DNA from 2 places in the Feifania hominis genome. Region 1 is predicted to be linked to the other one. Evidence: predicted binding sites of a transcription regulator. Region 1 holds the regulator's gene; the other holds the start of a gene.
What was found. The regulator Rex, encoded in region 1, represses fermentation and respiration genes when NADH is low (regulators of the CRP and FNR family bind a similar motif). The targets are predictions, from matches to a motif close to ATTGTTAANNNNTTAACAAT.

Region 1 (3,408 bases):
TGATGATGCCGAAGTCGTAGGCGAGGGTGATGTGGCCCGGGTAATTTGTCACGTCGGTGAACGGGTGGCCGAACGAGACGGCGTTGCCGGCAAGGGTCTCATAGCCGAGCGCGCGCACGAGCATGACGGCCATCTCCTCGCGGGTGATGTACTCCTCGGGGCGAAACGAGGTCGAATCTCTGAGCACGGCGCCGTGGGCGACCGCGGTCTCGACGTCGTCGTAGTACCAGCTCGTCGGGCGGCAGTCGGCAAAGGAGGGGGTGACGACGATCTCGCGCTCCCAGCCGAACAGGCGCGTGAGCATGGCGACGAATTCGCTGCGCTTGACGTTCTGGCCGAAGCCGAACAGCTGCGCCTCGCTGTCGACGCCGTTGACAATCCCGAGAGCGGTTGCGCGCTCGATGACGTCGACCGCCCAGTTTCCGGCGGGCACATCCCGGTAGCTCGACTCGGCGACGGGGGGCTCGTCCGTATCCACGGCGAGCGCGCCGAGCGGCGGCAGAAGACCCGCGACAAGGCACAGGGCAAGACAGAGCGAAAAGAGACGTCGTTTCATAAAAATCCCTCCTGACAGATGATACTTCTTAGACGAGAGACGCCCACCGGTTTGTTGCGAAAGAGCACAAAATTCCGCAATTATTTCAGACCCTGCTCCCGGGCGTAGAAGAACAGGTACTGCTGCGCGATGCCGCCGTGGGGAGAGAAGCGGCCCGCGTCGATCTCGCCGCCGTAGAGGCGGTCGATGGCGCGGGCGATCCACACGTCGACGGGAAAGGCGTCGAGCCGGTTCGCGCCGAAGAGCAGCACGCAGTTTGCCACCTTTTCACCGACGCCGCGAATCTTCATCAGCTCCGCTTTGGCCTGCTCATAGGGGGCCTCGCGCACGAGCTCGAGCGACACCTCGCCGCGCGCGAGCTTTTCAACGGCATCGGCGACATAGCGCGCGCGAAAACCCGCGCGGAGAGGCTCGAGCTCCTGCGCCGTGACGCCCGCAAGCGCGCCGGGCGTCGGAAAGGCGTGATAGGGCCCGCACGGGCCCTCAAGGCGGGGGCCGAAGTGTTCGCACAGGGCCTCGACGATCTTTTTGATGCGGGGGATGTTGTTGTTCTGCGAGAGAATGAAAGTGACAAGCGCCTCGAAGAGGTCCTGGCGCAGCACCCGCACGCCGCCCGCGCAGCGGCAGGCCTCGGCCATGACCGGGTCGCCCGCCGAGAGCGCGCGCTTGATGGCGCCGTAGTCGCGCGCGAGATCGAAGTAGCGGGTGAGAAAGTCGATGTCCTGCGCCGCCGCCTCGCCGTGTAAAAAAAGACTGCTCCCCCGCTGGGAGAGCAGATAGCACCGCGCGCCCGCGCAGACGCGAAAGGCCCCGCCGCGCTCCTCAAAGCGGAAGCACTGGCCGGAGTGCAGCGTCTGCGCGAGGTCAAAATCGGCATACGAGCCGATACAGGTTGTATTTATTGCGATATTCATAACAGTTTGTATTACTTGCCCCGCTCGTTGATGCGGTAGCAGAGGGTCATGAGGCTGTCGCCGAGGTGGACGTTTTCCACCGGGATTTCGGTCTTGAGATGGATGTCGCCGTTGCTGAAGTTCCAGAGCCCCTCGATGCCGAGCGCCTCGAGACGGTCGGCGATGGGGCCGGCCTCGCTGCGCGGCACGGCGAGCACCGCGATCTTGGGCCTGTGGGTCTCAAAGAAGTGTTCGAGCTCGTCGATGTGCTGCACGGTGACGCCGGTGATGTTGAGCCCCACGAGGCTCGGCTTGACGTCGAAGATGCCCACGAGCTTGAAGCCGCGCTTTTCAAAGTTGAGATGCTGAATCAGCGCGGTGCCGAGGTTGCCCACGCCGATGACGATGGCGGGGTAGAAGTTCTGAAGCCCGAGGATGTTGCTGATTTCATCGTGAAGATAGCGCACATTGTAGCCGTAGCCCTGCTGGCCGAAGCCGCCGAAGCAGTTGAGGTCCTGCCGGATCTGCGAGGCGGTGATGCCCATGCGCGCCGAGAGCTCCTTTGAGGAGATCTTGTCAATATCGTTTGCGAGCAGCTCGCCGAGATAGCGGTAGTAGCGGGGCAGTCTGCGGATGACTGCCAGTGAGATCTTGTCTTTCATCTCGCGCCCCCTGAATGTTCGTGTAAAGATACTGCTATTATACGATAAAAGGGCGCGGTCTGTCAATTAATTAACAAATTGCGGGCAGTGGAAACGGCGGCGGTACAAGCATGGACGCCTGCTGCGGTCGCGGCTCCGCGACAGGGCTTTGGCACGATCAGCCCGTTTGCCGCGCGCGAACACTCAAGCATTTTATGTGTCAATGATAACAGCGAATCAGTGTTGGAAAAAACGATTCTGCTGCGTTACGATGAATGCAAACAAAAAGCTCTGCCGAGAAAGGAAAATCGAAAAGCAGATGGTCATTTGGAAAAAAAGCTGCCAAAAGATGTCACGGTTACATGACCGTTGTTTCACGGTGGGCGTATCTTTTACATTTCGTATCTGATAGCATAACCATAGTAACCTGTCTGATATTAAACGGGGGAATTGCCATGTTGACCGATATTCCATACAGTACACTCGCGCAGGACAGCGCCTATGAGATCATGCTGCTGCGTGACCAGGAGAACGCCGCGTTCGCCGAGATCGCGCGGCGCACCGGCAGATCGGCGGGGGGCGCCGCGCAGCTCTACAACAGGGTGAAAGTGAAGCAGATTCGCCTCTACCTCAACCACATCGCGTGCTGGCTCGGCCATGAGACCGCCGCCGAGGTCACAAAGTTCTACTACAGCATCTACGAGTGCTATCAGGACCGCCGCTGCGCCTGCGCGTATCTGGAAAAGAGCTGGCAGGAGCTTCTCGACAGATACCGGTGCGGCGAGCCGGGAATGCCGAAGTCTTTCGCCGAGAGTCTGCCGCCCCTGCTGCCGCCGCTGGGGGAAAAGACCGTCGCGCGCATTGTGAGCCTGCGCGAGGGCGGCACGTCGTTTCAGAAGATCGCGGGGGAGCTGAACCTGACTCCGGCCAAGGCGAAACACGTCTACAACAGCCACTACCACAAACTGGTGCTGGGGTATCTCGAGTCTCTGCCGGCCGCGGGGGACGGCGCCGGAGAGCGGCGGGCCCTCTGGGAGAGCTACCTGAATAAGAATGTCTCGCCCCAAAAATTCTACGACGAAATGAGACGCTGACGCAGAGAGGGGCCGCCCCACATCGGGGCGGCCCCTCTCTGTATATGCTGTGACGCCGGCGCGGCGTCACAGCCGGCATGTCCGGCGGCGCTGCGCGGCCGGGCGTCAGCTGTCCTGCTGAAGAGCTTCCCACTCGGCGTAGAGAGCGTCGGTGCGCTCTCTGAGCTGCTGCTGCTCGTCGAGCAGGGTCTGAAGCCTGTCGTAGTCGCTCGCCGCCTGCTCCA
Region 2 (3,408 bases), on a different contig from region 1:
TTGCCGTTTTTCTTGTCGGTGATGACCGAGAACGACGTGACCTCCGACCCGGTGCCGGAAGTGGTCGGAATGCAGACCATCTGTGTCTTTGTGCCGAGTTTCGGGAAAGAGAATGTTCTCTTGCGGATGTCCAGAAAACGCAGGCGCAGGCCGTCGAAGCTGGTGTCAGGGTGCTCATAGAAGAGCCACATGCCCTTGGCCGCATCCATGGCGGAGCCGCCGCCGAGCGCGATGATGACATCGGGCTGGAAGCGCTTCATGGCCTCGACACCGCGCATGATGGTCTCAACCGACGGATCGCTCTCAACGTCGGCGTAGATCTCGCTGTGGCAGTACTCGCTGCGCTTTCTCAGATAGTAGAGAATCTTGTCAACATAGCCGCTCGAGACCATGACCGGGTCTGTGACGATGAACGCACGCGAGATGTTCGGCATCTTCTCGAGGTACTGAATGGAGTCATACTCAAAGAAGATCTTCGGCGGAACTTTGAACCACTGCATATTTTTTCTCCTCTTGGCCAGGCGTTTTTTGTTGATGAGGTTGACCGACGAGACGTTCGACGTGGTCGAGTTGTGCCCGTAGGAACCGCAGCCCAGTGTGAGGGAGGGAGTGTTGGTGTTGTAGATGTCGCCGATGGCGCCCTGCGACGACGGGGAGTTTGCGATCACGCGGCCGACACGCATGGCCTCGCTGTACTTCTGGCACAGTTCCTCGTTGGAGGAGTGGATGACGGCCGAGTGGCCGAGACCGCCGAGCTCAAGCATCCTATTTGCATAGTCGAAGCCCTGCTTTGCGTCCTCACAGACAAAGTACGCGAGCACCGGCGAGAGCTTCTCATGCGCCAGCGGGTACTCGTCTTTCGGCTCGGGGAGCTTGGCGATGAGAATCTTGGTGTCTTTCGGGACTTTGATGCCCGCCTGCTCGGCAATCCATGTGGCAGGCTTGCCGACGACGGCGGCGTTGACCGAGTGACCGTCCTCCTTGATGACGTATTTCGAGAGAAGCTCAGTCTCTTTCTCATCGGTGAAATAGCAGTTGTTCTCTTTCATGAACTGCTCAAACGGGGCTGCAATTTCCTTGTCGACAATGACTGCCTGCTCGGAGGCACAGATCATGCCGTTGTCAAAGGTCTTCGAGAGCATCAGGTCTGTGCAGGCGCGCTTGACGTTGGCGGATTTCTCAATGTAGCAGGGGACGTTGCCCGGGCCGACACCGAGCGCGGGCTTGCCGCAGCTGTAGGCCGAGCGGACCATGCCGGCGCCGCCGGTCGCGAGAATCAGCGAGACTTTCGGGTGATTCATCAGATAGGTGGTCGCCTCGATGGAGGGGTGCTCGATCCACTGGATGCAGTTGGCGGGCGCGCCCGCTTTTACCGCCGCGTCGCGCACGATGCGAGCAGCCTCGGCCGAGCACTTCTGAGCCGACGGGTGGAAGCCGAAGATGATCGGGTTTCTCGTCTTGGCGCAGATGAGCGACTTGAACATGGTGGTCGAGGTGGGGTTTGTAACCGGGGTGGCGCCGGCGACGATGCCGACCGGCTCCGCGACCTCGACGTAGCCCTCCATCTCGTTTTCGTCGACAATGCCGACGGTCTTCTGATACTTGATCGAGTGGTAGATGTACTCGGTGGCGAACATGTTCTTGATGACCTTGTCCTCGACGACGCCGCGGCCGGTCTCCTCATACGCCATCTTCGCAAGGTCAAAGTGGGCGTCGAGTCCCGCAAGGCTCATCGCATGAACGATCTCGTCCACCTGCTCCTGCGTCAGGGACATGTACTCGCGAAGCGCAACGTCGGCCTTTTCGACCAGCTCGTCGACCATCGCTTTGACATCCACCGTCTTCGGGTCTTTGACAACTTTCTCTTTTGCCATTTCTGTTCCTCCTCAATTGATTCCCATTTTGGCTGATTGTTAATTTTATAACAATAATATACTCTATCCCAAGGGCCGCGTCAAGAGGTTGAAGAAAAATAATTGATAAAAATTTAACAATCTTTTTCCCTCTCTATTCTATCATACCGAAAACCGGGTGATTTTTCCACTGTTTTCTGTCTTTTTCTCACCGGCTGGAAACGGTTGCCTCCCCTGGCGAAAAGCACAAGATTTCTCCCTGTTTTTTGCGTGTTTCGCCGCTTGACAGTACCCCTTTTGCCCATGTATAATAATTGTAGTGTTAAATAATTAACAATCGACAAAATACGCTTGTTAAGGGAGAGGACTTATTATGTTGGACGTATTCGTTTGCATCGGCAGCTCCTGCCACCTGAGAGGTTCCTATGACATCATCGGCGGGTTCAAATCGCTCATCGAGCAGCACGGTCTGCAGGACAAGGTGAACCTGAGCGCCTCTTTCTGCCTTGGCCACTGCACCGACGGCGTCACCGTCAAGGTCGGCGAGGAGTTTGTCACCGGACTCAACAAGGAGAACTGCGAGGAGAAATTCAACCAGCATATTCTCAGCCGGGTGAAGTGACATGGAAGTGCTGCGTTTTCAAAAGGCAAATTGCAAAGACTGTTACAAATGCATCCGCGAATGTCCGGTCAAATCCATCCGCATCAAGGACCACCAGGCCCAGATCATCGCGGACGAGTGCCTGCTCTGCGGGCGCTGTGTGGTAGTCTGCCCGCAGAACGCCAAGGAACCGCGAAACGATGTACAAAAGGTGCGCGACGCCATCGCCGCCGGCCGGCGGGTCGTGGCTTCGGTCGCGCCCTCGTTCATCGCCGGTTTTGAGTGCTCGGGCATTGCGCAGTTTGAGGAGCTTCTTCAGAAGCTCGGCTTCGCTGAGGCCCACGAGACCGCACTCGGCGCCTACATCGCCAAGACCGAATACGAGCGCATGGTCGCAAGCGGCGAGCACGACGTCATCATCTCGTCCTGCTGCCACTCGGTGACCCGCCTGATTGAAAAATACTACCCCGACGCGCTCAAATATCTCGCTCACACCCTCTCGCCCATGCTCGCACACGGGCGCTACCTCAAGCAGCAGGACCCCGATTGCTACACCGTCTTTATCGGGCCGTGCATCTCCAAAATCGACGAGGCGGAGCGGTACCCGGGCATGATCGACTGTGTGCTGACCTTTGACGAAGTGGCCGACTGGCTGCGCGAGGAGCACATCGAGCTACCGAAAGACGACAAGCTCGACGGCTCCACGTTCCGCTCGCGCTTTTTCCCGCGTGCGGGCGGCATCCTCGCGAGCATGGACCAGGCCCCCGACTACAAGTATATCGCCGTCGACGGCGTGGAGCAGTGCATCGAGGCGCTGCAGGAGATCACCACCGGCAAGGTGCACCGCTGCTTCATCGAGATGAGCGCCTGCGTCGGCAGCTGCATCAACGGCCCCTCGATTCAGAAAAACCGCATGGGCCGCCTGCGCGCCGAGGGCCGCGTGGACAATTACGC

Region 2: adhE (bifunctional acetaldehyde-CoA/alcohol dehydrogenase) is a predicted target of Rex. The motif match lies at 1,976-1,995, and genes of this name have one in related genera.

Annotation. Positions count from the first base shown of each region.
Region 1 is NZ_JACRSP010000003.1:263,062-266,469, forward strand. Features, by position in the region: gene H8695_RS08305 (S-layer homology domain-containing protein) at 1-556, opposite strand, end outside; gene H8695_RS08310 (DNA-3-methyladenine glycosylase family protein) at 637-1,470, opposite strand; gene H8695_RS08315 (redox-sensing transcriptional repressor Rex) at 1,482-2,111, opposite strand; gene H8695_RS08320 (hypothetical protein) at 2,199-2,456, shown strand; gene H8695_RS08325 (hypothetical protein) at 2,546-3,184, shown strand; gene H8695_RS08330 (ABC-F family ATP-binding cassette domain-containing protein) at 3,290-3,408, opposite strand, start outside.
Region 2 is NZ_JACRSP010000002.1:549,735-553,142, forward strand. Features, by position in the region: gene adhE (bifunctional acetaldehyde-CoA/alcohol dehydrogenase) at 1-1,874, opposite strand, end outside; gene H8695_RS06055 ((2Fe-2S) ferredoxin domain-containing protein) at 2,227-2,475, shown strand; gene H8695_RS06060 ([Fe-Fe] hydrogenase large subunit C-terminal domain-containing protein) at 2,477-3,408, shown strand, end outside.